DNA from 2 places in the Rhizobium sp. WSM409 genome. Region 1 is predicted to be linked to the other one. Evidence: predicted binding sites of a transcription regulator. Region 1 holds the regulator's gene; the other holds the start of a gene.
The links. Region 1 encodes HrcA, which represses chaperone genes, less so after heat shock. Its sites were predicted from a motif close to GTTAGCACTCNCNNNNNGNGAGTGCTAAC; they were not measured.
Positions count from the first base shown of each region.

Region 2: a site for HrcA is predicted at 2,951-2,979, ahead of AC25BC_RS05480 (co-chaperone GroES). Genes of this name have one in related genera too.

Region 1 is NZ_CM172794.1:1,228-16,256, forward strand. It holds gene AC25BC_RS00010 (saccharopine dehydrogenase family protein) at 360-1,442, shown strand; gene hemW (radical SAM family heme chaperone HemW) at 1,510-2,712, opposite strand; gene rdgB (RdgB/HAM1 family non-canonical purine NTP pyrophosphatase) at 2,722-3,366, opposite strand; gene AC25BC_RS00025 (VOC family protein) at 3,367-3,792, opposite strand; gene rph (ribonuclease PH) at 3,789-4,508, opposite strand; gene hrcA (heat-inducible transcriptional repressor HrcA) at 4,637-5,725, shown strand; gene grpE (nucleotide exchange factor GrpE) at 5,837-6,469, shown strand; gene AC25BC_RS00045 (nucleoside hydrolase) at 6,534-7,478, opposite strand; gene AC25BC_RS00050 (Hsp20 family protein) at 7,756-8,181, shown strand; gene AC25BC_RS00055 (BQ00720 family protein) at 8,229-8,486, shown strand; gene AC25BC_RS00060 (DUF2277 domain-containing protein) at 8,647-8,913, opposite strand; gene AC25BC_RS00065 (hypothetical protein) at 9,267-9,671, shown strand; gene trmB (tRNA (guanine(46)-N(7))-methyltransferase TrmB) at 9,861-10,562, opposite strand; gene metK (methionine adenosyltransferase) at 10,571-11,809, opposite strand; gene AC25BC_RS00080 (helix-turn-helix domain-containing protein) at 11,988-12,404, opposite strand; gene lnt (apolipoprotein N-acyltransferase) at 12,556-14,160, opposite strand; gene AC25BC_RS00090 (adenylate/guanylate cyclase domain-containing protein) at 14,527-15,029, shown strand, end outside.
Region 2 is NZ_CM172794.1:1,068,066-1,083,094, reverse strand. It holds gene AC25BC_RS05500 (Gfo/Idh/MocA family protein) at 1-106, shown strand, start outside; gene AC25BC_RS05495 (hypothetical protein) at 210-371, opposite strand; gene AC25BC_RS05490 (hypothetical protein) at 437-829, opposite strand; gene groL (chaperonin GroEL) at 896-2,530, opposite strand; gene AC25BC_RS05480 (co-chaperone GroES) at 2,580-2,897, opposite strand; gene AC25BC_RS05475 (hypothetical protein) at 3,410-3,673, shown strand; gene AC25BC_RS05470 (hypothetical protein) at 3,670-4,005, shown strand; gene AC25BC_RS05465 (hypothetical protein) at 4,002-4,331, shown strand; gene AC25BC_RS05460 (DUF1488 family protein) at 4,322-4,597, shown strand; gene AC25BC_RS05455 (transglutaminase-like domain-containing protein) at 4,625-5,467, shown strand; gene AC25BC_RS05450 (VOC family protein) at 5,658-6,038, shown strand; gene AC25BC_RS05445 (LysR family transcriptional regulator) at 6,046-7,008, opposite strand; gene AC25BC_RS05440 (MFS transporter) at 7,132-8,532, shown strand; gene AC25BC_RS05435 (hypothetical protein) at 8,629-9,006, shown strand; gene AC25BC_RS05430 (hypothetical protein) at 9,206-9,541, shown strand; gene AC25BC_RS05425 (hypothetical protein) at 10,010-10,153, shown strand; gene AC25BC_RS05420 (fatty acid desaturase) at 10,451-11,500, shown strand; gene AC25BC_RS05415 (SDR family oxidoreductase) at 11,601-12,515, opposite strand; gene AC25BC_RS05410 (TetR/AcrR family transcriptional regulator) at 12,686-13,255, shown strand; gene AC25BC_RS05405 (exopolysaccharide biosynthesis protein) at 13,252-13,878, opposite strand; gene AC25BC_RS05400 (hypothetical protein) at 13,907-14,209, opposite strand; gene AC25BC_RS05395 (TerC family protein) at 14,254-15,029, opposite strand, start outside.

The sequences.
Region 1 (15,029 bases):
GTGTCGAACCGCCGCACCCGCGTCATCGTCAAGCCGCGCCAGATCGCCATGTATCTGTCGAAGACGCTGACGCCACGCTCCTTCCCGGAGATCGGCCGCCGTTTCGGCGGGCGTGATCACACGACCGTGCTGCACGCCGTGCGCAAGATCGAGGAACTAATTTCGGGAGACACCAAGCTTTCGCACGAAGTCGAGCTTCTGAAGCGCCTGATCAACGAATAGTCGATAGGTTTTTCCGAAAAATCCACGGCCGGAAGCGATTCCGGCCGTTTTGCTTTATAAGTTTTTTATTCTATACCTCCCGCGCATCACGTGCATGTCAAAGACTGAAGCGCCAAAACGGCGCGTGGGAGGAATGAATGAGTTTCGAAAAGATCGCCGTTCTCGGCCTGGGCAAGGTCGGACGGCTGGCGGCGACGCTGTTGCATGAAGGCGGCTTCGAGGTCATCGGCGTCGATGCGCAATTGCCGCTGAGCGACGTCCCCTTCAAGTGCCGCATCGGCGATATCTCCGATCCTCAAGTGATCGGCGAACTGCTCTCGAATGTCGAGGCGGTGCTGTCCTGCCTGCCCTATCATTTGAATATCGAGCTGGCGCGCGCCGCCCATCTTGCCGGCATTCATTATTTCGATCTGACCGAAGACGTTCCGACCACCAATTTCATCATCGAGCTGTCGAAGACAGCCCGCGGCCTGATGGCGCCGCAATGCGGCCTGGCGCCGGGTTTCGTCGGCATCATCGGTGCAAGCCTGGCCGACGGCTTCGATCGCTGCCGGTCGATCCGCATGCGCGTCGGCGCCCTGCCGCAGCATCCGACCGGACTGCTCGGCTACGCCTTCAACTGGTCGCCCGAGGGCGTCGTCAACGAATATCTGAACGACTGCGAGGTCATCGAGGGCGGTGTGCGCAAGCTTGTCTCGCCGATGGAATGGCACGAGACCGTCTATGTCGGCGGCGTCAAGCTCGAAGCCTTCACGACGTCCGGCGGCCTTGGCACCATGTGTGACACCATGCTCGGCAAGATCGACAATCTCGATTACAAGACCATGCGTTATCCCGGCCATATGGAGCTGATGAATTTCTTCTTCCACGAGCTGTTGATGCGCGACAAGCGCAAGCTCGCCGGCGAGATCCTGACCAATGCCAAGCCGCCGGTTGAAGACGATGTTGTCTATGTCCATGTCGCCGCCGAAGGCACCGAGAATGGCAGCCTGCGCCGCAAGGAATTCGTGCGCGCCTATTACCCGATCGAGATTGCCGGCGCGCGCCGCACGGCGATCGCCTGGACGACGTCAGCCTCCGTCGTCGCCGTCATCGAGATGGTCCGCGACGGCCTGCTGCCGACGACCGGCTTCCTGCACCAGGAGCATATTCCGCTGGAGATGTTTTTGAAGACGCCGACCGGCAGCCTCTTCAAGGCGGGTGCGACCAGCCACGGCTAAGAAGCAGCCTTCGGTGCGGCGGCAATATCAATGCCGCCGCACCGAAAACCAATCCGTCGTATGGGTGTCAGCAAGCGAGATCGGCGACGACGGAATCGAGGATCAGCATGCCGGATGGCGTGCAGCGCAGCCGTGAATTGCCGATCCGCTCGATGAATTTGTGTTCGAGCAGGAATTCCTCGCGTTTCGGGTCGAGATCGCGGCCGGAAAGTTGCTGCCAGCGGGCAAGATCGACGCCTTCCCTGAGCCGCAGCCCCATCAGCAGCAGCTCGTCGGACTGTTCCTCGAAGCCGAGCCGCTCCTCGTCGAGAATGCCGTGGCCGTCACGCTCGACCATGTCGAGCCAGGTTTCCGGCTTGCGCTCGGTCGCCGTCGCGAGCTTCTCGGGGCCACGCGTCAGCCGGCCATGGGCGCCCGGGCCGATGCCGGCATAATCACCATAACGCCAGTAGGTCAGGTTATGCCGGCTTTCAGCCCCCGGCCGGGCATGATTGGAAACCTCATAGGCCGGCATGCCCTCGCGCGCGGTGATCTCTTGCGTCGCCTCGTAGAGCACTGCCGATTGCTCGCCATCCGGCACGATCAGCTTGCCGGCCTTGTGCAGGCCGTAGAAGGGCGTGCCTTCCTCGATGGTCAGCTGATAAAGCGAAAGATGGTCGACCGCATAGGAGATCGCCTCCTTCAATTCCTTTTCCCATTCCTCGACGGTCTGGTCGGGCCGGGCATAGATCAGGTCGAAGGACATGCGCGGAAAGATATCGCGCGCCAGCCTTATCGCCTTCAGCGCGTCGGCGACATCATGCAGCCGGCCGAGGAATTTCAGATCCCGGTCGTTCAGCGCCTGCACGCCGAGCGAGACGCGATTGACGCCGGCTGCCCGGTAGCCGCGGAAGCGTTCGGCCTCGACGCTCGAAGGATTGGCCTCCATGGTGATCTCGATGCCATCTGGCACATGCCAGTGCCGCGCAATGCCGTCGAGAATGGCGGAAACCGCTTCCGGCTTCATCAGCGAGGGCGTGCCGCCGCCGAGGAAGATGCTCGTCACCGTCTTCGGCCCACTCATCGCCCGGACCGCCGCCATCTCCGTCAGGAAGGCTGATGTAAAGCGCTCCTGATCCACCGGCTGGTGGCGCACATGGCTGTTGAAGTCGCAATAGGGACACTTCGCCGCGCAGAAGGGCCAGTGCACATAGACGCCGAAGCCCGGCTCGCCGGTATCGGGCAGCAGAGCCGCGTCGCGCGAGGTGCTTGGCGTGTCGAAATTGTCCACGAACAGACCTTATGCCTCCAGGCAGGTTTCAACAAAGAGTTTGAAGGCGCGGGCACGGTGCGACAGCGCTTGCGGCTTGCCGACGTTCCAGCCGTGTTTTTCCTCGCCGCTCATTTCGCCGAAGGTGATGTCGTAGCCCTCGGGCTGGAAGACCGGATCGTAACCGAAGCCCTGGGTGCCGCGCGGCGGCCAGACGACACTGCCTTCCACCTCGCCGCGAAACAGCTCTGTATGCCCGTCCGGCCAGGCAAGGCAGAGCACGCTGATGAAACGCGCCGTGCGCTGTTCCGGCTTTGTCGCGCCCGCATCCTGCAGCGCCTTTTCCACCTTGGCCATCGCCATGTCGAAATCGCGCGTGCCGTCGGCCTTCTCCGCCCAATTGGCGGTGTAGACACCGGGATCGCCGCCGAGTGCATCGACCACCAGCCCGGAATCGTCCGACAGCGCCGGCATGCCTGAGGCATTGGCCGAGGCGACTGCCTTGATCGTCGCATTCTCCTCGAAGCTCGTGCCGGTCTCATCCGGCTCGACGAAATTCAGCTCGGCGGCCGATTTGGCGGTGAAGCCGAGCGGCCCGATCAATTCCTGGATCTCGCGGATCTTGCCGGCATTGTGGCTGGCAACGACGATGGTCTTCGTTTCAAGCTTGCGCATTCAGATGTCCTGTTCGATGCCCCAGATTTTAGCCTCCGCGCATTCCAGACTGTTACCGGCCGGATCGCGGAAATAGATCGAGCGGCCGCCCTTCGGCCAGCGCACTTCGGATTCGATCGCCACACCCGCCGCCGTCAGCCGCTCGGCCATGGCATCGATATTGCGGCCGGACACCCGGAAACAGGCGTGGCCCTGGCCGGTCGTGCCGTGCGGCGGTACCTGCAGTGCTTCAGGCGCTGGCGGTTTTACCGTTTCCTCGGGATTGAAGATCAGGAGAACGCCAGGCCCACAGCGGAAGAAGACATGCCGGTTGGCGGCGCGGGCGATCTTTTCAAGTCCGAGAACGTCTTCGTAGAACGTCTCGGCCTGGTCGAGATCCCGCGCATAGAGCGCCGTTTCCAACATGCCTTCCAGCATGGGGTTCATCCTTCGACGGCTTGCTTCTGCAGTGCCACGAGTTCGCCGATGCCGTTTCTGGCAAGCTGCATCAGCGAGGTGAATTCGCCCTCGCTGAACGGCGTGCCTTCGGCCGTGCCCTGGATCTCGACGATCCCGCCGGTGCCCGTCATGACGAAGTTCGCATCGGTCTCGGCCGAGGAGTCTTCGATGTAATCGAGATCGATCACCGGCTGGCTGGCGAAGATGCCGCAGGAGATGGCGGCGACATGATCCTTCAGGACCCGTTCGACCTTGATCATGTTGCGGCTTTCCATCCATTTCAGGCAGTCGTAAAGCGCGATCCAGCCGCCGGTGATCGAGGCGGTCCGCGTGCCGCCATCGGCCTGGATGACGTCGCAATCCAGCGTGATCTGCCGTTCGCCGAGCGCCTGCAGGTCGACGACGGCGCGCAGCGACCGGCCGATCAGCCGCTGGATTTCCTGGGTGCGGCCGCCCTGCTTGCCGGCGGCAGCCTCGCGCTTCATGCGTTCGCCGGTTGCCCGCGGCAGCATGCCGTATTCGGCCGTGACCCAGCCCTTGCCGGTATTGCGCAGCCATGGCGGCGTCTTTTCTTCGAGACTCGCCGTGCAGAGCACATGCGTGTCGCCGAACTTCACCAGGCAGGAGCCTTCCGCATGCTTGGAAAAATTGCGCTCGAACGAGACCTTGCGCATCTGGTCGATTTTTCTGCCTGAAGGCCGCATTCTTATCTCCTGGAGTTTATTTGACCGCTTCTACGATTGGCGGCGCTCATTTGCAAATTCCCTTTTGCCACGGGTCTTAGTTTGACTTACTTTTCGGGAAGTATCATCAGCACGGGTTCGAAAGCTTCATGGGCATCAGGTCGACGTCGGTTTCGGATGCCGTAGCTGCGCTGGACGAGCGCTCCAGGGAAATTTTTCGTCGCATCGTCGAAGGTTATCTGGAAAGCGGCGAGCCGCTCGGTTCGCGCAACCTGTCCCGTATCCTGCCGATGTCGCTGTCGCCGGCCTCGGTGCGCAATGTCATGAGCGATCTCGAAGAACTCGGCCTGATCTATTCGCCGCATGTCAGCGCCGGCCGGTTACCGACCCAGATCGGCCTGCGCTTCTTCGTCGACGCCTTCATGCAGGTCGGCGACCTCTCGGCCGAGGAACGCGCCAGCATCGACCGCCAGGTGCGGGCCGAAAGCGGCGGCAATCCCGTCGAATCGATGATGAACGAGGCAAGCCGCATGTTGTCGGGCATTTCGCGCGGCGCCGGCCTGGTCATCACCTCGAAAAGCGATCCGGTGCTGAAACATGTCGAGTTCATCCGGCTCGAACCGACAAAGGCGCTGGCCGTGCTCGTCGGCGATCACGATCAGGTGGAAAACCGCATCATCGAGCTGCCGGCGGGCGTCACCTCCTCACAGCTGACCGAGGCGGCGAATTTCCTCAATGCCCATATGTCCGGCCAGACCCTGCCGGAGCTTCGCAAACAATTAAGCCGGCTGAAGGACGACGTCCGTCACGAGCTCGATGCCCTGTCGCGCGATCTGGTCGAGCGCGGCATTGCCGTCTGGGCCGGCAGCCCGGACGAGGGAAAACCGACGCAGCTGATCATCCGCGGCCGCGCCAACCTGCTCGAAGGCCTCGCCGGCGCCGAGGACCTCGACCGGCTGCGCCTGCTGTTCGACGATCTCGAGAAGAAGGACAGCCTGATCGAGATCCTCAATCTCGCCGAAAGCGGTTCGGGCGTCCGCATCTTCATCGGATCGGAAAACAAGCTCTTCTCGCTGTCCGGCTCGTCGCTCATCGTCGCGCCCTATCGTGACGATGACGATCGCATCGTCGGCGCTGTCGGCGTCATCGGCCCGACGCGGCTCAATTATTCCCGCATCGTGCCGATGGTGGACTATACAGCCCAGCTCGTCTCCCGCCTTTCGCGCAACCAGCTTTGACGCCGCAACTGCCAAGCACGCGGAATTTTCGCTTCTTTGTCACGCAGACTTGATTTTTTTCGGTCAAACCTCGATATCGGGCGCATCTGAAGACACCAACCGGAGACCGTCATGACCGATGACACGACGAAAAACGGACCTGACGCAACTGCGGCGGATGCCGCAGCCGACGCTACCGCCTACGTCGAGAACGAAACTGCGCAGGAAGAGGCCGCCCAGCCGGACGCGCTTGAGCTTCTGAAAGCCGAAAACGGCGAACTGCGCGACCGCTATCTGCGCCTTGCTGCCGAGATGGACAATCTGCGCCGGCGCACCGAGCGCGAGGTGAAGGATGCCAAGTCCTATTCCGTCGCGGGCTTTGCACGCGACATGCTCGCCGTCTCGGACAATCTGCGCCGCGCGCTCGATGCCATCCCTCCGGAGACCAGGGCTGCGGCCGATGCCGGCCTGAGCACGCTGATCGAGGGTGTCGAGATGACCGAGCGCGCCATGCTGTCGGCTCTCGAGCGCCACGGCGTTCGCAAGCTGGAGCCGGTTGGCCAGAAGTTCGATCCGAATTTCCATCAGGCGATGTTCGAGGTACCGAACCCCGACGTGCCGAACAACACGGTCGTCCAGGTCGTGCAGGCAGGCTTCTCCATCGGCGAGCGCGTGCTGCGCCCGGCCATGGTCGGTGTCGCCAAGGGCGGCCCGAAGCCGGCGGAAGCCGAAACCAACTCCGTCTTCGACGAGAAAGACGCCTGAGAACACTTCCCTAGCGCGTCCCATGGGACGCGCGGCGCTCTGGCGGAGAAGGGGAACGAAAGAGTCAGATGCGGGCGAAGCGTTCGATCAGCAGATCGAAAAAGCCATCCGCATCGACATGGCGCATAACCTTGGCGTTGCGCTTGCGCTCGGTCACATGCCACCAGTCGACGACCGTCATGCCGACGGTGAGTTCGGACTGGACCTCGATCTCGACATTGCAGTCCCGGCCCTGGAAAAGCTCCGGCTTCAGCAGGTAGGCGACGACGGTCGGGTCGTGCAGCGGCCCGCCGTCGGAACCGTATTTCTCGATGTCGAAGCGTTCGAAGAATTCGAGCATCTCGACCATGGCCTTTGCCGGCGCCGTGCCGATCTCGGCCATGCGTTTCACCCGGTCCTTGCGGGTCAGCAATTGATGCGTCACATCTAGCGGCATCATCACGATCGGAACGCCTGAGCGGAAGACGATATCGGCGGCTTCGGGGTCGACATAGATGTTGAATTCGGCCGCCGGCGTGATGTTGCCGCCCTCGAAGAAGCCGCCGCCCATCATCACCAGTTCGCGGATGCGGGGGATGATGTCGGGCGCCTTCTGGAAGGCCATGCCGATATTGGTGAGCGGCCCGAGCGTGCACAGCGTCACCGTGCCTTCAGGCTCATGGCGCAACGTCTCGATGATGAAGTCGACGGCATGGCCAGGCTGCAGCGCCATCGTCGGCTCGTTCAGCTCCGGACCGTCGAGGCCGGTCTTGCCGTGCACATGTTCGGCCGTCACCAGCTTGCGGGCGATCGGTGCGTCGGCGCCGGCGAAAACCTTCGTCTCCGTCCGTTCGCAAAGCTCGCAGACGATGCGCGCATTGCGGCTGGTGAGCGAAAGCGGCACGTTGCCGGCGACCGTCGTGATCCCCAGCACCTCCAGCTCATCGGGACTGCCGAAGGCCAGCATGATGGCGGCCGCGTCGTCCTGGCCGGGATCCGTGTCGATGATGATCTTTCTTGCGCTTGCCATTCCGATCGTTCCATCCTCGCACTGCGTGATATCGGGCATGCACCGATTTCTTCACGTCCCGTCACAAATCAGCACAATCCGCGCGGGCATGTTTTGATGCGAGGCAGCAGGCGCTTTGTCAAGGAAAGAGCCTGACGTCAGCTTAAAATTGAGAAGGTGGCGCCGACACGTCGCGCCCCATGCCTTGCAGCGCCGGGCTCCTCTCCCCATATTAGCGGCATCCGGATGCTGCCGTTAAGGTCCGGGATGGTCGCTTGCATCAAGGACTTGAAAAGAGATGAGCCGTATTACCCCTTTCGCCAGCCCGCTGCTTCTGGGCTTCGATGCCATGGAAAAGACGTTGGAGCGCATTTCCAAGGCGAGCGACGGATATCCGCCTTATAATATCGAACGCATCGGCGCCGACAGCGGCGCGCCGGAACGCCTGCGCATCACCCTTGCCGTGGCCGGTTTCAGCGAGGAGGAGCTCGATGTCTCCATTGAGGAGAACCAGCTTCTGATCCGCGGCCGCCAGGTCGAACAGGGCGAGCGGGATTATCTTTATCGCGGTATCGCCGCCCGTCAGTTCCAGCGTACTTTCGTTCTTGCCGACGGCATGCAGGTGCTGGGTGCGGCCCTGAAGAACGGTCTGCTCTCCGTCGATCTAATTCGTCCGGAACCCGCGCGCATGGTCAAGAAAATTAACATTTCGGTCTCACAGTAGCACAACGGTTTGTCGAACCGTTGGTCCCTTCTCCCGGAGGAACAGGAATGTTGATGAAAGAAGCCACGTCTCACTTGACCAAATCCGAGCTTGCCCACATCGGCAACGGCGAGGTCGCCTATATCAGAAAAATGCGCACCGATGAGGTCGCCAAGTGCTTTCCCGAGGCGCCGGATATCGATCCGACCGTCGATCTCTGGGCACTCTTCGGCGCCGACGGTACGCCGATCCTTTTGACGGACAACCGTTCGAGCACCTTCTTCAAGGCTGCCGAGGACGAATTGAAGACGGTCAGCCTGCACTGACCGTCAAAGACCGTCTGTCGCGTTTCACTGCTTGCGGTGCGCGGTCGTTCTATTCGAATTTCGCTGCGGTCGGGACGGATGTCGCGACATGTGCGCGTCGCCTTCTTTCAGATAGGCCAGTTGACGCTTGATTGAGATCTCCTGTGCGTGACAGGATCTCTTACGCGAAGCGGACCGCCGTTCTCGCGCGCGCCTTTGCCGCTACCTCCTCACGATCACGAGGAGGTTGAGACGTTTCCAGCGAATCGAGCAGCTCGCGGGCGCATGCTGCGATCGAACTGACCGCGTGCTCGAATGCGAGCTCATCGCGCTTCGACGGTTTGGTCGCTCCGCTCACTTTGCGCACGAACTGCAGCGCGGCATCGTGGATCTCCTCATCCGTCGCGGGCGGATCGAAATTGAACAGGGGTTTTATATTTCGGCACATGACTTGCTCCCGGTCATTGTCTCTTCCATTGAGAGGAGGGTGGCCAGCACAGAAAATAGTCGCGTGAGCGTTAATGGCAACCGGTCCAACGGCGGAACTCTATGCGCCGCAAGGCAGGACGCAGCGCCTTCAGTTCGGTTTGTTGTCGTCGTCGGCTTTAAAGCCGGATCACTTCGGATCGAATCGACCAGAAATCTGAATGCGCCTCTTCATCAGAAGCTGCCCGTGGGGTGATGGCTCGTTTACGCCGCCACTAGCGGCCATCTGTTCGAAACTGGTGCCTTTTCATGCTACAGACGAGTGCCTGTATTCCGCGTTGGCTTGTTCATGGTCGGCGACGAAAGGAGCTTGCATTGAACCAATCGCACCGATTTCTATTTCATACACAGCGTCCGAGAGACGATGGATGCGGGGTGTTAGTCCTGCAGATGCTCACCGGCATGAGCTATGACGAGGTGGCAGCCATGATCGATTGGGGCGATAAATCGGCGCATTATACAACCTGGAACGATCTTTGCGGCGTGTTGGCGGAGATCGGAGTGCCTATCGAAGCCCCGATCAAAACCAGTCGATGGAGCGATATCCAGGGGGTCGCTATCGTCCACGTTCAGCGGGATCACTTCATGCTTTACGACGCGGAAAACGGTCTGTTCTATGACCCAGCAGAGATGGAAGGCCCAGGGGTGGCCAGCGATCGCATTCCAACCAGCTATCTGACCGTAGACCCATCGGCGCTAACCACCGCTAAAATTGGGTAGAGCATGTCGCGCAAAAGTGTGCAGCGGTTTTGCGGCAACGGACATGCGAGAAACCAAGGAGCTAGAGCGTGGCAAGCGAATCTGAAGGATCGCGACGCGATTTAGCCCATCCTTCGGCACGGAAATCCGTCAGGCAGCGTCCCGCGCGCCGAGGAACATCATGGCGCGTTCGCCGACTTGCCGGCTGCCTCAGATCTTCCTGAAGGTCAGATAGGCCGAGGACCGCCCCTCGCGCCGCGCCTTGGCCTCGTAACGTGTGCTCGGCCAGCCCTCATAGGGGGTCAGCCAATCGGCTGCATTGTCGGCCATCCAGTCGAAACCGCCATGGTCGCGGCATTTGATTAGCGTCCAGTTCACATAGGTATCGATGTCGGAGGCGAAGCAGAACAGGCCGCCGGGCTTCAGCACGCGATGAAAGCGGTCGAGATTGGTTTTCGAGACGAAACGTCGCTTCCAGTGCTTCCGCTTCGGCCAGGGATCAGGATAGAGCAGATCGACCTGATCGAGTGAGCCGTCCGGCAGCCAATCGAGCAGCTGCGTCGCGTCGTCATTATAAACGCGGATATTGGAGGCACCGGTCTCGCCGATGCGCGACAGCAGCTTCTGCATGGAATTGACGAAGGGTTCGACACCGATGAAGCCGGTCGAAGGCGTGTTCAGCGCGCGGTGGATCAGGTGCTCGCCGCCGCCGAAACCGATTTCCAGCCGCAATCTTTCGACCGGAACCGGAAAGAGGGATGTCAGCGGCTCCGGGGGAGCCGCTGTAAGATCGATCAGGAATGCCGGCAGGAGACTGTTTAGCGTCTCGGCCTGCTGTTCGCGCAGGGCCTTGCCCTTGCGACGACCGAAGAAGGCTTCGGTCGCCCGGCCGCGGCGTTCCATATCCGTCATGCTTTATCTCAGGTCTTCACGCTTTCCTTGAGCGCCTTCACGAGGTCGGTGCGCTCCCAGGAGAACGAGCCGTCGCGGCCGGCCTTGCGGCCGAAATGGCCATAGGCGGAGGTCTTGGCATAGATCGGCTTGTTGAGGTCGAGATGGCGGCGGATACCGGTCGGCGAAAGGTCCATGTTCTTGCGGATAGCCGCTTCGATCTGATCCTCGGTGACCTTGCCGGTGCCGTGCAGGTCGACATAGATCGACAGCGGCTGGGCGACGCCGATCGCGTAGGAAATCTGGATCGTGCAACGGTCGGCAAGGCCGGCGGCGACGACGTTCTTGGCAAGGTAGCGGGCGGCATAGGCGGCCGAACGGTCGACCTTCGTCGTGTCCTTGCCGGAGAATGCGCCGCCGCCATGCGGAGCGGCACCGCCGTAGGTGTCGACGATGATCTTGCGGCCGGTGAGGCCCGCATCGCCGTCCGGTCCGCCGATAACGAACTTGCCGGTCGGGTTGATATACCACTTGCAATCGTCGGCGATCTTCAGTCCGCCGAGCGCTTCGCGGATATAGGGCTCAACAACGGCGCGAACCTTCTTCGAATCCCAGCTCTCGTCGAGATGCTGGGTCGAAAGCACGATCGAGGTTGCTTCCGACGGCTTGCCGTCGACGTAACGCACGGTCACCTGGCTCTTGGCGTCGGGGCCGAGCTTGGCGACTTCGCCGTCGCCCTTCTTGCGGGCAACTGCGAGCAGCTGCAGGATCTTGTGGGAATAATAGATCGGGGCTGGCATCAGGTCCGGCGTTTCGCGGCAGGCGTAACCGAACATGATGCCCTGGTCGCCGGCGCCCTCGTCGCCCTGCTGGTCGGCGGCGCTATCGACGCCCTGCGCGATGTCGGCCGACTGCGAGTGCAGGAGCACGTCGATCTTCGCCTTCTTCCAGTGGAAGCCGTCCTGCTCGTAGCCGATATCCTTGATGGCGCGGCGGGCGGCGGCCTTGAACTTCGAAGGATTGATGACGTCCTTGCCATCCTTGTCCTTCTTCATCAGGCTCGGCGGCAGGCGGACCTCACCGGCGATGACGACGCGGTTGGTCGTCGCCAGCGTCTCGCAGGCAATGCGCACGCCCCATGGGTTGACGCCGGTCTTGGCCGCTTCGCGGTAGACCAGATCGACGATCTCGTCGGAGATACGGTCACAGACCTTGTCCGGATGACCTTCGGCAACAGATTCGCTGGTAAAGAGATAATTCGCGCGCATTTCGGGATTCCCCTCAAAGAACAAAAGCCAGCTAGTAGGTACTCAGTTCGAGGCCTGATGACAAGCGCAGAAGGACATAAATATATCTTTATATCTGCGGCAAAGTGACAAATTTTGCCCCAAAAACGCAAAAAAGGCGGCCTTTCGACCGCCTTTCGAATTCTGCGCCGGTCTTGGTTCAGTCGGCGTCGGCTTCAGCGGCCAAGGCTTTCACCAGCTCCACGACCTTGCGGCGAACCTTGGGATCGGAAATCTTGACGAAGGCGCGGTTGAGCTGCAGGCCCTCCGAGGAAGACAGGAAATCGACGACGTAGTTCGAGCTGGAGGTTTCCATGCCGCCGCCGGCATTGGAATGTTCGCCGGGCGCGTCCTCGAAGAAAAACGACACCGGAACATTGAGGATGTTCGAGATGTTCTGCAGACGGCTTGCGCCGACGCGGTTGGTGCCCTTTTCGTATTTCTGGATCTGCTGGAAGGTGATGCCAAGGCTTTCGCCAAGCTTTTCCTGGCTCATGCCCAGCATCGTACGGCGGAGACGAATACGGCTGCCAACATGGATGTCGATCGGATTCGGCTTCTTCTTGTTTTCAATCATGGTCGTGCCCTAGCTAAGAATTTCAACTGTTTCTAACCGGCATGCCCCTGATCCATCCCAAAACGCCACGTTGCAAGCGGTGGGGAACCCACCTTCGAACATACGTTAAGAACGCCGATTGTCATCACTATGCAATTTTAGGGGTTTTTGGTCAATTCAACCCGGAAATAAAACCTCTGCGAGAAATTAGCGCAATCAAAATCAGCAGTGCCTCGGTCAACCAGAAGTATGTTTGCCGGGGGATTGTCGTTCCAAGTCCCGCACCGATGCTATCGAGCGTTGCATCGACGAAGCCGGTTTCTCCAAGATCGAGGCCCGCAATAATTTCCCCATGGGCATTCACCAGCGCTGAAATGCCGTTATTGGCGTCGCGAATCAACGGCAGGCCGGTTTCGACAGCCCGCACGCGCGCCTGCTGGAAATGCTGGTAGGGGCCGGGCGTCAAGCCGAACCAGGCATCATTGGTGATATTGAGGATTGCGTTGGCGTCTTTAATGTCACCGGTCATTTCGCCGGGAAAAATGATCTCGTAGCAGATCAGCGGATAGAGATTGAGCCCGCCGGGCAGCGCCAGCAGGTGCCGGCTTGCCGCGGCCGAAAAGCCGCCCGGAACCTCGACGACGTTCTGGATGCCGAATTCGGTGAGCACGTCCTCGAAGGGCAGATACTCGCCGAAGGGCACCAGATGCACCTTGTCGGAGGCGGCGATGATCTGTCCGCGGCCGTCGATCACGTAGATGGAATTATAGTAGCGCGGCGGCGTACCCGGTCCCATCTCCTCGGCGCGTACGGCGCCGGCAATCAGGATCTGATTGTCGTCGAGCGTATCGGCAATCCGCGTCAGCGCATCCTGGTTGTCGGTCAGGATGAAGGGGATCGAGGTTTCCGGCCAGACGATGATGTCGGGTTTGCGCCCGCCATTCTTCGGCGCTTCGGCCGAGAGCTTCAGATGCGTCTCGAAGATCGTGGCGCGGTCGACGTCGTTATCCATTTTCTCTGTCTGGTCGATCGCCGGCTGCACCAGCCGCACCACCGGCCGCTTGTCCTCAGGCAATATGTCCGGCCGCGGCGCGAGATGGAGAGCGTAAGCGCCATAACCCAGATGGGCGGCAAAGAGCAGGACGGCGAGCGCGATGCCCGGCCGCGCCCCTTGCCGCGTCCCGGCAAGGGCAGGCGCGGAAAAGACGAAGACGGCAAGGGCCGTCACGCCCATCGCCCCGATCAGATGCGCCGACTGCATCATCAGCGGAACCGGCATCATGCCGTAGCCGATGGCGTTCCAGGGAAAGCCGGTGAGGATCACGCTTCGAAGCCATTCCATCAGCCCGAAGCCTGCCGCAAGCGCGGCGATCCGCCCCATGCCATCAGACCAGAAGATGCGGGCAAGGGCGGCCGCCAGCCCGTAGAAGATCGCAAGACAGGCCGGCAGCCCGAGGATTGCCAGCGGCAGCGCCCAGGCGAATTCTTCCTGATCGACCAGCAGCGCATGGCCAACCCACCAGAGGCCGGCGACGAAATAGCCGAAACCGAACAGCCAGCCGGTGGCAAACGCCGGCCACAGCCTGCCGATCAGGCCGCTTTCAGGCGAAGCCGCCGCCCCGTCGATCAGCCAGACGAGCAGCGTGAAGGAAACGAACATCGCCGCGAAAAAGCCGATGGGCGGCAGCGCCAGCACCGCGAAGGCCCCGGCGGCGATGGCCAGCAGCGACCGTTTGAAACCCCAGACGAGGATAACCCTGTCCGCAAGCCGCTCCATGCGCACTCCCATCAAACCGCGAATCAACCCATCCGCAGTCTTTCAAAAAAGCGGCTCTTTGTCCCGTCAGTTGGGTCGCCATTGCGCGCATGAGCGCAGGCTGTTGGCGAAAGCGTTTGGCGCAAGCGCTTTAGAAGCATTGGCTGCAAGGGAGCGCTCTGCCGCCCGTCCCGCGGGAGGGGCCGCAGGATTTCTTCCTCAGGTACCGACCTGTCGAGCCAGAGCCAAGGCGTTGCCGAGGCATCGTCGGCGAGAGTCCCGGCAAGAGCCCCTTTATGCCCTAACCGAAGACAAGGTTCTTGGCTCTTTCTGCTTGTGGCCAGTTGCAGCACGGTAGGCTGTCAGTTTCACAACAAGGACCGTAACATGCTTCTACCCGTGGAGAATAATACCGTTGCTGCTCGGGGCACGGACAAACTGGTGCATGGCGCCGAGGTCGCCTCGGCTTCGCCGATTATCGATTGGCTGGCCGGAGACGAATGCCATGCACTGGATGAGGCAGGGGTCATTTCAGGACTGGGCCGCCGACTTCGAGCAATTGGAGTACCAGTCGATCGATTGGCACTCTACCTTATAACGCTGCATCCAGAATATTTCGGTAGGAGCATTGCCTGGACGGAGGAAGAACCCGTCGATATCGAGGACCGCCAACACGGGACCATTAGCCTGGCGTTCATGGATAGCGCAATATCTCACGCAATGCGGACGAGAAGAACAGTCGTGGTTGGCCGTAGCGGCGTCGGAGCAAGCTGGCAGTGTCTGAGGACCTTCGCGGATCGCAACCTCGAGCAATTGATCGTCTCACCTCTCTGCAATTCTGACGGCCCGGTTAGCACCGCCTCTTTTGCGACGCGAAAACCGACCGGCTT
Region 2 (15,029 bases), 1.1 Mb from region 1:
AGAGCTGGTCTTTCCCGATGTCGATGCCGGACTGGAAGGGGTGCGCTGGGTGGAAAACTGCGTGCGTTCCGCCGATGCCGGCGGGATCTGGCTGGATTATCGCTAGGTGTTCAAGGGGCCCTGGTGCGTCCCTGTTCTCAGATCGCGCCGTATGCCGGCTTTACACAGCTGCGCTGGAGACCTGTTCAAGGACGCCCTTCCATACCCTCTCAGATAAGCGGGTCTTCATCTTCCGGCGCCCGCGGGGCGCGGCGGGGCGTGCTGTCATTGGCGGCTTTCTTATGCTCGTCGGCAGCTGCCTCGCGGATTTTCTGGAAGCGGTTGTCGTCTGCGGGTGGCTGCGGGTCGCTCTTTTTCACGAAACGGATCATTGGTCATTTCCTGCTTTGAGAGTGGAAGCGCTCCGCACACATATCGGAGCGCTCTGAAAATGGTGTCAGACGGCAAGCGCGGTGGCGCAGGCTTGAACACTTCGGCTGTCGGGTGAAGTCTGCCCAGGCATGGTCGCCCAACCGCCGGCCTCGACGAACTGCCGCTGCTTGTAGCCTTCGGTAATCGCCTTGAACTCGATCAGTTTAGCGCTCGCGTCCGGCGCCGCATTGAACCGCTCGACACAAATGGCCGACGCCAGCTCTCCGCGTGCGGTGTCGCCGGCGGCGACTGCCGCTTTGCTTGACGTGCCGCCTGTTACCCAACCTCCCCAGCTGAAGCCGATAATCATCGTGGCGATCGCCGTGACGACGCAGGCCCAGACGAGAAGCGTCTTGGATGGCTGGTAACTCTCGAAACGCTGGGTGATCGATGTCTTGCTGCTGCTCTGCACGGACATTGGAATTCTCCCTGTCTATTGTTCGGGTTGCGCCGTCCGGCCACGCCGGAACAGTTCAGGCTGTTCTCAGTATCCCATATCTCCCATGCCGCCATTTCCGGCTGCAGGGGCGGAGTCTCTTGCGGGAATGTCGGCGATCATCACCTCGGCGGTGATCAGCAGCGCCGCAATCGAGCCGGCGTCCTGCAGAGCGGTGCGCACGACCTTGGCGGGATCGACGATGCCGGCCTCGATCATATCGACATAGGTCTCCGTCTGTGCGTCGAAGCCCTGATTGTGATTATTGCTGCCGGCGAGTTTTCCAACGACGATGGAGCCCTCGAACCCGGCATTGTCGGCGATCTGCCGGATCGGGGCTTCGAGCGCCCTGAGCACGATCGAGATGCCCGCCGTCACGTCGGCGTTCTCCCCGGTCAGCCCCGTCAGCGCCGACTTGGCGCGCAACAGTGCCACGCCGCCGCCGGGCACGATGCCCTCTTCGACCGCCGCACGGGTGGCGTTCAGTGCATCGTCGATGCGGTCCTTCTTTTCCTTGACTTCCGTCTCGGTGGCGCCGCCGACACGGATGACCGCGACGCCGCCGGCGAGTTTCGCCAGGCGCTCCTGCAGCTTTTCCTTATCGTAATCGGAGGTGGTCTCCTCGATCTGCGCCTTGATCTGCTGGATGCGCGCCTGGATGGCCGCTTTCTCGCCGGAGCCGTCGATGATCGTGGTGCTCTCCTTGTCGATCAGCACGCGCTTGGCGCGGCCGAGCATATCGAGCGTGACGTTGTCGAGCTTGATACCGAGATCCTCGGAAATCATCTGGCCGGCGGTCAGCACGGCAATGTCTTCGAGCATCGCCTTACGGCGATCGCCGAAACCCGGCGCCTTGACGGCTGCGACCTTCAGGCCGCCGCGCAGCTTGTTGACAACAAGCGTCGCCAAGGCCTCGCCTTCGACGTCCTCCGAGATGAGCAGAAGCGGTTTGCCGGTCTGTACGACGGCTTCCAGGATCGGCAGCATCGCCTGCAGGCTGCCGAGTTTCTTCTCGTGAACGAGGATATAGGGATCCTCCAATTCCACGCGCATCTTCTCGGCATTGGTGACGAAATAGGGTGAGAGATAGCCGCGGTCGAACTGCATACCCTCGACGACGTCGAGTTCGGTCTCGGCGGTTCGCGCCTCTTCGACCGTTATGACGCCCTCATTGCCGACCTTGTCCATCGCCTTGGCGATCATCTCACCGATGGCGGCGTCGCCATTGGCGGCAATGGTGCCGACCTGGGCGATCTCACCTGACGATTTGACCTTCATCGCCCGCGCCTTGATTTCCTTGACGACGGCGGTAACGCCGAGATCGATGCCGCGCCTGAGATCCATAGGGTTCATGCCGGCAGCGACGAGCTTGGCGCCTTCGCGGAAGATGGAGGCGGCGAGAACGGTTGCCGTCGTCGTGCCGTCGCCGGCAAGATCATTGGTCTTCGAAGCCACTTCACGCACCATTTGCGCGCCCATGTTCTCGAACTTGTCCGCGAGCTCGATCTCCTTGGCGACGCTAACGCCGTCCTTGGTAATGCGCGGCGCGCCGTAGGCCTTGTCGATGACAACGTTGCGACCCTTCGGGCCAAGCGTCACCTTGACGGCGTTGTTGAGCAATTCGACGCCGCGCAGCAGGCGGTCGCGCGCGTCGGTGGAGAACCTGATTTCCTTGGCAGACATGATATTTCTTCCCAGTTCGGTCTTGAGATGCTGGTCACAAATTCGACGGTCAGGCAGCTTTGTCGGCAGCCGCTTCAGTCTTTTCGACGATGCCCATGATGTCGGTCTCCTTCATGATCAGAAGGGTTTCGCCATCGATCGTGACCTCTGTCCCCGACCATTTTCCAAACAGAATGAGATCACCGACCTCGACATCGAGCGGGACCAGATTGCCGCTTTTGTCGCGAAGGCCCGGGCCGACTGCGACCACTTCGCCGTGCTGCGGCTTCTCCTTGGCGGTGTCTGGAATGATGATCCCGCCCTTGGATTTGACATCGCCTTCCGCACGTCGAATGACGACGCGGTCGTGAAGTGAACGGAATTTCATAGAGGTCTTTCTGCTGCCGGCGCGTAGGGCGGCTGCAACTCATAAATAGCACTCGTGGCACTCGATTGATAGGAGTGCTAAGAAATATTATTCGCCCATGAACTTTTTTGAGATATTCAGGAAATCAATCCGACCGGATATTTTGTATTGATCAGCAAATAAATAGAATTTTTTACGCCATCGCGCTCCATTTTATTTTCGTGAGCGAAGAGTTAATTTGGCGTTTTTCATAGATAAATCAGAATTTATCTTGATTTAAACTCAATCGAGGCGCAATGATAGGCTTCGTCGATTTGGCCGACTTGGCTTCGCGGTGTCAGAGACCTACGACCCGCCATCACCACTGAATTCTCGATAGCGATCCATGACGTCGTTCCGGCGTTGAGTTCGCCTGTTCCGATCCGGAATGAGCTTGGCGCTGACCGCGGATGTACCGGCAGCCTCGAGTTCGTCCGGTTCGGATCTCAACGATACAGGAAACGCATCGGTGTATTCCTGCGGAGGCCTCAGCCGTGACCAGTCGTACCACACAAACCGTCGTCCGCTTTTCATCCCCATTCCGTCTGCCCGGTTTCGACGGGGCGCAGCCAGCCGGAGAATACCGCGTCGACTATGACGAGGAATTGATCGACAGCGTTTCCAGGCTTGCCTGGCGACGGGTCGGCGCCTTCATCCACCTGCCGGCGATCGCTGCGCAGAGTTCGACGCAGCAGATGATGCCTATCCACCTGTCAGATCTCGAAACCGCGATCGAAAAGGACCACAAACCGTCATGACCGCTACGCGCATCCCGCAACGCAATGGACGCTCAATCCGGCGCGAGGCAGCAACGCATATCTTCAAGGTGGGGCAGACTGTCCGAGTGAAGGACGGGTTCTTGGTCGTTCCCTCCAAGCTTCCCGACACATACCGCATTACCGCCACACTGCCTCTGAGAGGAAATGTGCTGCAATACCGTATCCACAGTGACGATGAACGTCATGAGCGGGTCGCGACGGAAGATAGCCTGGAACTGGTAAACCTATCGCCCGCCGGCAGCGGCGCAACACTGATCGAGAGGACGTTTGGCCATGGCCACGGCCCGAATGACGAAAGGTTGACATCGTGAACAGTCATGAAGACGAAGCCGAACGCAGACGGAATGCCGTTGCCGTCGGCACATGGGAAAATAAATGTGGTGCGTCGGGCCGCTACTTGATGGAGGCCGAACATGACCGCCGGATCGAATCTGCCCGTTCGTGGACCGTCTATCGTGTCTCTGCAAGCGTTCCAGTGCACGCCGACCATGGCATGATCGGCAAGAGCCGTTCGGAGGCCGGTGAAGACATGATGTCCTTCAATCTTCTCAACATAGGATACCGGAAGGAATGGCTGAGGCTGTCGGACGCCGCCCGGAGCGGTCGCCAGACCCCGCCGGTTCAACCATGGCGCTAGCCTTTCTGAACCAAAGCCGCAGCTTCGATGCGGCGAGAAATGCAGTGCGCTTCATCGGCCATGACGGCATGTTCCAGGTGTTGTTTTTCGTCGAGGTTGGCGCGCTGGCGAAATCCGACGCCGCATTGCAAAGAACCGAGCCTTCGGAAACGGGGTGGCTTTCGTCGTTCGACACCCTGCGCAACTCCATTCAGGACGTGGCGCACAAAGCCTATTCGTACCGCCGCCGCGCCTTCTATACTCTAACTGCGGCGGATTTCCGCTAGACGGATCCGGACGCGCGAGAACGCTCCATGTTGATCCGTTACGGCTATGAAATGACGCTGACCTGCCCGCAGCCGACCGCATTGGTCTGTCTGCTGTCGGTTCATGACGATCGCGCGGCCGACATCAGAATTCCGGAAACGGTCTTCACCACGCCCGATGTTCCCACTTCGACCTATCGCGATCTCTTCGGCAACCGCTGTCTCCGGCTGGTTGCGCCAGCGGGCGACCTGACCATATGGGGCGATGCGACGATCGAAGACGACGGCAAACTGGACAGGTCGCTGCCAGGCGCCAGGGAACTCCCGGTTTCGGAGTTGCCGGATGATTGCCTCGTCTACCTGATGGGCAGCCGCTATTGCGAGACGGATCGTCTCAGCCAGATTGCATGGGATATGTTCGGCACCGTCTCACCCGGCTGGGGCCGCGTTCAGGCGATCTGCGACTTCGTCCACGGCCATATCCAATTCGATTACATGCAGGCGCGATCGACGCGGACAGCGTTCGAGGCGTTCCACGAACGTGTCGGCGTCTGTCGCGACTTTGCGCATCTCGCGGTAGCGCTGTGCCGTTGCCTCAACATTCCTGCCCGATATATCAATGGCCATCTCGGCGACATCGGTATTCCGGTCGTCGATCCGATGGACTTCAGCGCCTGGATCGAGGTCTTCCTGGACGGTGCATGGCATACATTCGATCCGCGCAACAACACGCCGCGGATCGGTCGTATCATCGTCGCACGCGGGCGCGACGCCGCCGACATACCGCTCATCAATTCCTTCGGACCGCATGTGCTGAAGGCGTTTCGAGTCTGGACCTATGAGGTGACGAACGTGGAGCAGATGCAAAACGTCGCCGAGGAAGCTGTTTAGAACGAGACCTGAACGGATGCGGCAATGTCCAGCCGCAGGCTTTGCCGCAGGCGGCAGATGTCGCGGGACTGCCTGTCCCACACACTTTTATCCGACATGCTTAGAACAACGGTTGAAAGATGTTGGCGTCGAGCCATCTTGGGTGTGGGCAGTCCTTCGGGGTTAGCGGAAGATAGGGAGTTGGCAGTCCATGTTCGATCACATTTCCATCGGCGTAAAAGACCTCGCAAGAGCCCGCCGTTTCTACGATGCGGCGCTGACGCCGCTCGGATATGAGCGCCTGTCCAATTCCGACTCCATGATCGGCTACGGCCCGGAAAGGGTCGGGCTCTGGGTGATGCAGGTCGAACAGCCCGTTGTTGCCGACATGCGATCCGGGCTGCACTTCTGCTTCGTCGCGCCTGATGAGGCCGCTGTCGATGCCTTTCACGCGGCGGCCGTTGCATCCGGCGGCACGGATAACGGCGAACCAGGTGTGCGGCCGGATTATGGGCAATTCTATTACGCCGCCTTCATCATCGACCCGGACGGCTATCGCCTCGAAGCTTATTTCCACAAAGGCGAGCTATAACGGACCGTCAGGCAGCGGCTCTCGGAATGGATACGCAGCAGCCGGAAGCTTCGAGCGCTTTATTGGCTACATCGATGAACAGGCGACGGAACCAGCGCGCCCGGCCGTCCGTCTGGTCGACTCGGCGATAAAGCATCGTCACGGGATCGGCCGGCAGCGAAAGCGGCGGCTCGCAAAGCATCAGCCCATGTAACTGCGCCATGCAGCGACCGATCGATTCCGGCACGGTGGCAATGGCGGGCATCGCCTTCAGCACCATCGGCAGAGCGGAAAAGCGCGGCACGGTCGCCACCACCTGTCTCACATCGCCGGTGCGGTTCAGCGCCATGTCGATACCGGTCGAGGTGTTGCCTTCGAACGAGACGGTGACATGCGCGACATTGGCGAAATCCCTGAGGCTCAACGGCGCCTTCAGCCCGAGCTGAGCTTCATCGTAGATGCAGATCGAGACTTGGTCGAACAGCGGCGCGCGAATGTGCCAGGAGGCGGGCTCGTCGTGCATCGCGACGCTGAAATCGAAGACGCCTTCATCCAGCCGGCGTGCAGCATCGCGCTTTTCGGAAGCGATACCGATCAGCCGGGCGCCGGGTGAAAGCTGGAGGAGACGGGCGGCAAGCGGGCCGAAGAAGGCCGACTCGAGATTGTCGCACATGCCGATGCGGAACTCGCCCTGCCAGCTTGCCGGATCGAACTCGGCCTGCGGGCGGATGGCGCGCTCGATACCCGACAGCGCATCCTCGATCGCCGGGGCGATGGAAAGGGCGCGCGGCGTCGGTTGCAGGCCGCGCCCGACACGCACGAATAGTTCATCGTCCAGCGCCTCGCGCAGGCGCCGCAAAGCGGCCGACAGGCCTGGCTGACCGAGCAGCAGGCGCTCGGCGGCGCGACTGACATTGCGCTCCTGCATCAGCACCGAAAAGGCCAGCAGGAGATTGAGGTCGATCTTGCGAAGGGTGACATCATTCATCATCGTCAGTAATACCTGGCATGGCTACTATCAATTTGCAATAGGAATGGAAGCTGTACATTTTCTCGTTCCCTGCCGCCCGGCAACCTCCCCCGATGAGGCGGCAGCAAAGAAGGAACGATTTCGATGACTCTTTCCAAATCGCGAAGCGGAGCGGGGCTGGCATTGCTGCTGCTCTGCGCCGCCAATTTCCTCGACGCCATGGACGTCTCCACCATCGGCGTTGCGCTCCCCGCCATCCAGGCCGAACTCGGCATGGAGGCGACCTCGTTGCAATGGGCCGTCAGCGCCTATGTGCTCGGCTATGGCGGCTTCCTGCTGCTCGGCGGCCGGGTCGCCGATGTCTTCGGCCATCGCCGCGTCTTTCTCTGGTCGCTGGCGATCTTTGCCGCCGCCAGCATCGCCGGCGGCTTCGTCAACAGCGGCCCGACGCTGATCGCCGCCCGATTGGTCAAGGGCATTGCCGCCGCCTTCACCGCGCCCGCGGCGCTTGCGCTGCTGCTCTCCGTCTTCGGCGAGGGAACGGCACGGGCAAAGGCGCTCGGGGTCTTCTCCTCCACCGGCGCCGCCGGCTTCGTGCTCGGCATGGTGCTCGGTGGTGCTGCGACGATTATCAGCTGGCGGGCGACATTGGTCATGGGCGCGCCCGTCGCCATCCTGACGCTTTTTGTTGCGCCACTGGTGCTGCCCGCCGACCCGAAAAGGACGGGACCGCGGCCGGCCTTCGACTGGGCCGGCGCGCTGACGATCACCCCTGGGCTGCTGCTCTTCGTCTTCGGCATCACCAATGCTGCTGCCGCCGGCTGGCAGGCTTTTGCGACCTGGGGTTCGCTCGTCGCGTCGCTGGCGCTGATCCTGCTCTTCCTCGTGGTCGAAGCGCGCCATGCCGATCCAATGGTGCCGCTCGGCATGTTCCGGCGGGCCAAGCTCCGGCATGCCAATGCGATTGCCGCCCTCTTCCAGGGCGCCTATGTCGGCTTCCAGTTCCTGGCGACGCTCTATTATCAGAACGTCCTCGGCTGGTCGGCCTTCACCACCGGCTTCTGTTTTGCGCTTGGCGGTGTCTTCGTGATGTTCTTGGCGCCCCGCTTTGCGACGCTTGCGCAAAATCGCGGCGCCACCGGGCTGATGGCAGTGGGGGTCGGTCTGCAGGCGTTCAGCTACATCTTCTGGGTGACCGCACTTGGACATGTCGATCCGATCCTGCTCGTGCTGTTCTCGCAGATCCCGCTCGGCCTCGGTTACGCCCTGACCTACCCCTCGGTGCAGGTTGCGGCCCTTTCCGATGTGGAGGATGACAAGGCGGGACTCGCCTCCGGACTGCTCTTTGCCTCATTCCAGATCGGCGGCGGCATCGTGCTTGCGGCCGCCTCGGCAGTCTTCGGCGCCGCACCGCATTTCGGCTGGAACCCCTATGTCGCCGGCATCGCCTTCGTGGCGCTGCTTGCGGTGGCGATTACCCTGCTTGCCGCTGCCGGTCCGCGGACATCGGCCGCCCGGAGACCCAGCTATCAGGCGGCGGAATAACCGTCATCGGCCCGCACCCTGACCGGTGCGGGCTGCTCATGAACCGGAGCGATATCTGCAGCAAGAATCCCGTTGCGTTGCCTGGGTGAAAGGCGCATGGTCGCAACTTCGGCAGCCAGTGTACGGGCGCTGCCGACTGAGGGTTTTTATACCCTTGCCCCGATGAAAGGAGGACCGATGTCTTCCACTTTCGAAAAGTCGCATCTGACTTCGTCCGATCTCGACATGCTGCAAGGCGTGCTCGACGACGCCGGCTACGACGCCAAAATCCTGATCGGCAACGAACGTGTCTTCAACGTCGCGGCCATACTGTTGATCAGGCTGTTCGAAGAGGGCGTCACCTCGCCGGCCATGCTCTCACAAGCGCTCGAACACCATTTCGGCAAGCTGAAGACGCCGCCGAAACCGGTAACCCCCGTCTTTAACCGATATGCGATACAGGGATTGCCCCGCGAAAGACGCGCTGCTGGCTAGAGCATAACGCGAAAAGTGTGAGCGGTTTTCGGACGACCTCATGCTCTCACTGAATGTTCTAAAGCGCGTCGCGATCTTTCAGATTCACTCCTCGCGCTTTAGGTCTTTGTTTTACGCATGCCGTTAGCGCAAAACCGCTTCACACTTTTGCGCGACATGCTTTAGCGGCAAGCGAGCCGCCCGGCTCCGAAGGAATATTGTGCGAAAAACCCTCTTGCTTTGTATCTGCGTCGCAGCGGCCGGTTATTTCGGATGGGTGCAATTCGGGGCTTACCAACAACGGCAACAGGCTAGAGATCTTGCCGACATCGACAGGGAGCGCCGGGTGGCGCTCCTGGAAGTCGATGGCTGCCAGGCGAAAGTGGATATGCTTCTGTCGATGACAGACCGCCTGCTCAAGGCCGGCGGCATGCTGGTACCGCTCCATATCGGACGGGACATAGAACTCTGTTTGGACCGCGGCATCATGTCGACATCAGGCCGAGCGGAGATGGAAAGAACGAAGTTGATCCGCCTGTTTTCCGTGAATGACTAAGGCGGTCGCAAGATTCGCTGCTCGCGCTTCAGGTCCTGTTTTACGCACGTCGCTATCGCAAAATCGCTGCGCAGTTTTGCGCGGCGCGCTTTATGCCCTGTGGAAATATGGCTTTCCTGCGGCGGCGGCCTTAATGGCACCTCAATTTTAGTCTATAAGAAAGGCTCGCTGATTTGGCCGATGCGGCATTAGCGGTGACCGGGTTTCCGGCCCCGCCATTTTCCCGATCGCGAAAGCATGGTGACGTCCCGTCTCAACGTCGGGTTTGGCTTTCGGTGACCTCTCCGGTCATCCGCCTCCAGACAGCGATGCGGTTTCAGCAGGCATCATTTTCATTCCATCCCTGCGGCCCGGTGTTGTCGGGTTGCCCCTCATGACGATCCCGCGATCTCCGATCGCGACCGACAAACGGGGCTAATACCACGCAGGCTGCGGCTTTCAATTTCGATCTAAAGGGAGATTTTATCGATGGCAAAAGGACAGGTAAGAAGCAATCGCGAGGTCCGGAAGCCGAAGAAGGACAAGCAGGCAGCGAAGGTGGAAAGCACATTCGCCAATCAGATGAAGACGGCGACCAAAACCGCCCCGCAGGGCAGTGCTCCAAAGAAATAGAACCTCTTATCGAGCCGCCGCTCTCGCCCTCGCTGCGCCTAACAGCGCAAGTGATAACGCGTCCTGGCGGACGCGCCGGCGTGACATCATCACCTATTGACATGTCTACAGAAAAACAGGAATTGCTGCAATCATGACCACACTTCTTACAATGTACCACTTCGACTATCCGCTCTTCCTCATCCGCTCGGCCGTAGTGATTGCACTCGGCCTTTCGGCCGTCGCGGCCTTTCACGGCGTCACTCTGTGATCGAATCTGCGCGCCGCAGCGAGTGCGAGGAAATCCAAGTGGCCCCTTTGGGCGAGCCCGACGAAAACCCGGAGCGATCCCGGGGGAATGCCGAGCTTTTCGCTGAAAAGCGCTGGTTGAAGATCCTTGCCGGATATCGCCAGCCACGAGCCGGACGCAGCGCTTTCGAGCTTGCCGTCACCGTAGTCCCCTTCGCGCTGTTCTGGGCTGCCGCCTGGGCAGCGGTTCACTACAGCTTCTGGCCCGGCCTGATCCTCGTCCTTCCCGCCGCCGCCTTCCTGCTCCGGCTGTTCATGATCCAGCATGATTGCGGCCACGGCTCGTTTTTCGCCCGTCGCCGCGTCGACGACTGGGTTGGACGCACGATCGGCATCCTGACGCTGACGCCCTACGACTATTGGCGCCGGGCGCATGCGGAGCACCACGCCTCGGCCGGAAACCTTGACGAACGCGGCGTTGGCGACATCGAAACGCTGACGATCGCCGAATATAACGCGCTGTCGCGCTGGGGCCGGCTCGGCTACCGGCTCTACCGGCACCCGATCGTGATGTTCGGGATCGGACCGGCATGGCTGTTCCTCTTCAAGCAGCGCCTGCCTTTCGGCATGATGCGCTCCGGCGCCCTGCCCTGGGTCTCGACCATGGCAACCAATCTTGCCATCGCAGTGGTCGCCGCGCTGCTGATCTGGGCGGTCGGGATCGTCCCCTTTTTACTGGTGCATCTTCCGACCGTGCTTCTGGCAGGCGCTGCCGGCGTCTGGTTGTTCTACGTCCAGCATCAATTCGAGGAAACACATTGGTCGAAGGAGCCGGACTGGCAGTTCCAGCATGCGGCCCTCCACGGTGCCTCGCATTACGACCTGCCGCCAGTGCTACGGTGGATCACCGGCAATATCGGCATCCACCACGTGCATCATCTGTCGAGCCGGGTGCCTTACTACCGGCTGCCGGAGGTGCTGCGAGATCATCCTGAGCTTGCCGATCTGGGCCGCATCACGCTCATGGAAAGCCTGCGTTGCGTCAAGCTGGTGCTGTGGGACGAACAGACGAAGCGACTGGTCTCGTTTCGCGAGGCGGCGCGGCTTGCCGCAGCATGATAACGGGGCGTTAGAGCGGTTTAGCTTTCACGGAAGCGCAGAGCCGCTCTAACCTTTTGCCTGCATCCAATTCCAGGGAAAGCCGTTTCCCTGGAATTGTTTAGCGATAACCCGTCACGTCAGCCGGTCTGCCCGGCTCCTGCACTTCCACCATGTAGCGCCAGCAATCCGGCCGCGAACCGTCGATATCGTCGAAGCCGTAGGTCTTGGCCACTCCGCCGCTCGACAGCGACTGGCCGTTCCAGCGGGCGCGGTCGGGATCGGCGGCGATGGCCGCAACGGCGCGGCCGACGAAATGCGGCGTTTCGGAAATGGCGAAATGCGGCTGCACTTTCGTCGCCTCGCGCCAGTTCTCCTCGCGAACACCATAAGCATCCAGCATCATTTCGGAGCGCAGCCAGCCGGGCGTGATCGAAACGGCGGTGGCGCCGTGTTTCGCCAAATCTTGCGCATGCGCCCAGGCCATGCGGGTGACGCCCGTTTTGACGAGGTCGTAAAAGGGCGACAGCCGGTAATGGGTGGCATTGTATTCGGCTGTGCCGTCGGTCATCTCCACCAGCAGCCCGCCGGGCCGCTCGATCATCAGCGGCAAGGCGTAGTGGGCGGTAATCAGATGCGTCTCGATGCCGAGCTGCAGCATGCGCAGGCCCTTGTCCAGCGAATGCTCCCAGACGGCCTTGTCCCATTCGAATAGCTTCTCGCAGCCCCAGATGTCGTTGACGAGAATATCCAGCCGACCGGCTTCGCTGCGGATGCGGGCGACCAGCGCCTCGACCTGTTGTTTGATGAGATGGTCCACCTGCACGGCGATACCCTTACCGCCTGCGGCGGTTACCAGTTCGGCCGTCTCTTCGATCGTCTCCGGCCTGGCATATTCGGATTGCTTGGCGCGCGTCGTGCGCCCAGTCACGTAGACGGTGGCGCCGGCGGCGCCGAGCTCCACCGCGATGCCGCGGCCGGCGCCGCGCGTGGCACCCGCCACCAAGGCAACTTTCTCCCGCAAGTTTGCTGTCACTTCTCCATCCTCCACGCCAATGCAAAGTGTTACAGCGTCCTTTGCGCCTCTAAAGAGGCGCGGCGCTGTAGAACGCCTTATGCCGTAATGGAAGCGCCAGGAATTGGCCGGCGCTCCTTGTTTATAAACGAATGATCGTTTATATATAATGTGAATGCAAGAGGAATTTCATGCCGCGTCGCCGCACACTGTCCGACGAACAGCTTCTCGCCATGGTGCTGGCGCTGATCCATGCCGAGGGGCCGGAGGCGGCGACCTTTGCGGCGGTGGCGAAAACGAGCGGTCTTTCCGGCTCGACGCTGGTACAGCGCTTCGCCACGAAAGCGGCGATGCTGCGCGCCGCGCTGCTTTATGCCTGGGACAGGCTTGATGCGGAAACGGCGCGGCTTGCCGAGGTCGTGCCGAAAACGCAAGAAGGCGCCGTCGCGCTGCTCGTCGGCCTGTCGCAGGATTACGGCGATAATGCCGCCGCCTATGGCGAGGGACTGCTGGTGCTTCGCGAGGATTTTCGCGATCCGGTGCTGCGTGCCCGGGGTGCGGCCTGGGGAGCGGCACTGACGGCGGCAATCGCGCGATGTTTCGGCTCGGCGAAGGCGCCGGAGACGATCGCCCGGCTGATGCTGTCGCAATGGCAGGGTTCGCTCATCTGGTGGGGTTTTGGCGCCGAAGGGCCGGTGGCTGCCTATGTCCAGACGGAGTTGCGGCATTTCCTCGCCGCGGTACCTGTCCATTCAGGTTAAGAGGCCGTGAAGATCATCGCCTTGATAAAATATAGCAAGGCGGCAGTCGCGACGATGGTCGCCAATGTGAGCAGCAGTCCGATCAGGGTGACGAGACCATCCCGCTCCATCAGGGCGACGGCGAGCACCACCAGCGAGAACACCGGCAGAATATTGCCGAAGGGGATCGGCAGCGCGATCACCACGGCGAGCAGGAAGACAGGAATGCCGAGCAGCGCCTGCACCGTCGGGCCGGTGAGGGCCTGCAGCCGGCCGGCGCGCACGACCTTCTCCACCCGGGCGATCACCGGGACCGCGTGACCCACGACGAGATCGAGCGCCGCCGATGAAACCCGGCGATCCCTGACGATGGCGGGCAGCCAGACCTTCCGGCCGCCCGCAACGATCTGGAGGGAGACCAGCGCCAGCGCGGTACCGAAAACCATTCCGAATGGCCCGGGAATCGGGGTCAGTGCCGGGATTGCCAGGAACAGGATGGTGAAGGCGATGCTGGTCGAGCCCATCGCCTCCAGAGCCTCGCCGATGGAGAGGCCGCCCTTCGCCCGGGCGAGTTCCAGCATCTCCCGGAGCCGCGCGGTGGCCACACCGCGCGGCGGCCGTCTATTTCCGGCTTGATCAGACATTACGCAGTCCATTTTCAGCTGGTCGCCGTCACGCACCCGCGCCGGCTCCCTTCAGGGCGCCGACCAGGGCTGCGCATTGCGGGTCGCTGCCGTCGAGAAGTTCGGCCGGCGCGGTATGACCGATCGCTATGCTGACGACTGTGGCCGCCGCCCAGCCGTAGTCGCCGGCGGCGCGCTCTATGAGCTTCGGCCCCTGGGATGTCAGGCAGGCCTGGGACTGGCGGACGATCTCCACGGGAAGCCGGGCGCGCTCAGCCTGTTGCTGGATCTCAGCCTGCAACGGATCGACGACGAGCAGGGCAAAAATCCAACCGATGAAATTCGAAATCATATCTGTTTCCTTCTTTGTTGACGTATTCCCTGTGCAGAGCCCGCTCAGGCGGGCTGCTGCGGATCCCGCGTCTTGAGGAGGCTCCAGACCACGCCGGCTGCGATGATCGCGAAGGTGATGCTGAGCGAGAGCGCGGCCGGGAATTTTTCAAGGCCCAGCAGGTCGGCGAGGAAGATCTTCGAGCCGATGAAGATCAGCACGATGGCAAGCGCCGGCTTGAGGTAACGGAAGCGATGAATCATCGCAGCAAGCGCGAAGTAAAGGGCGCGAAGGCCGAGGATCGCGAAGATGTTCGAGGTGTAGACGATGAACGGATCGGTGGTGATTGCGAAGATCGCGGGGACCGAATCCACGGCGAAGATAACGTCGGCCACCTCGACCATCACCAGCGCCATGAAGAGCGGCGTGATGAACCAAGTCATCCTCCCCGTCCTGGGATTTGCCTTTCTGACGAAGAACCGTTCGCCGTGATGTTCCTCGGTGACGTTGAAGCGGCTGCGCATGAAGCGCACGAGGATGTTCTTCGAGACATCAGGCTCTGCCTCCTTGATGACCAGCATCTTGATGCCGGTGACGATCAGGAACGCGGCGAAGATATAGAGAAGCCAGGCGAATTCGGCGACCAGCGTCGCGCCGACGCCGATCATGATGGCGCGCAGCACGATGACGCCGAGAATGCCCCAGAAGAGCACCCGGTGCTGGTAGATGCGCGGCACGGCAAAGAACGAGAAGATCAGAGCGATGACGAAGACGTTGTCGAGGGCCAGCGTCTTTTCGACGACGAAGCCCGTCATATAGGCAAGACCGGCCTCGGAGCCGA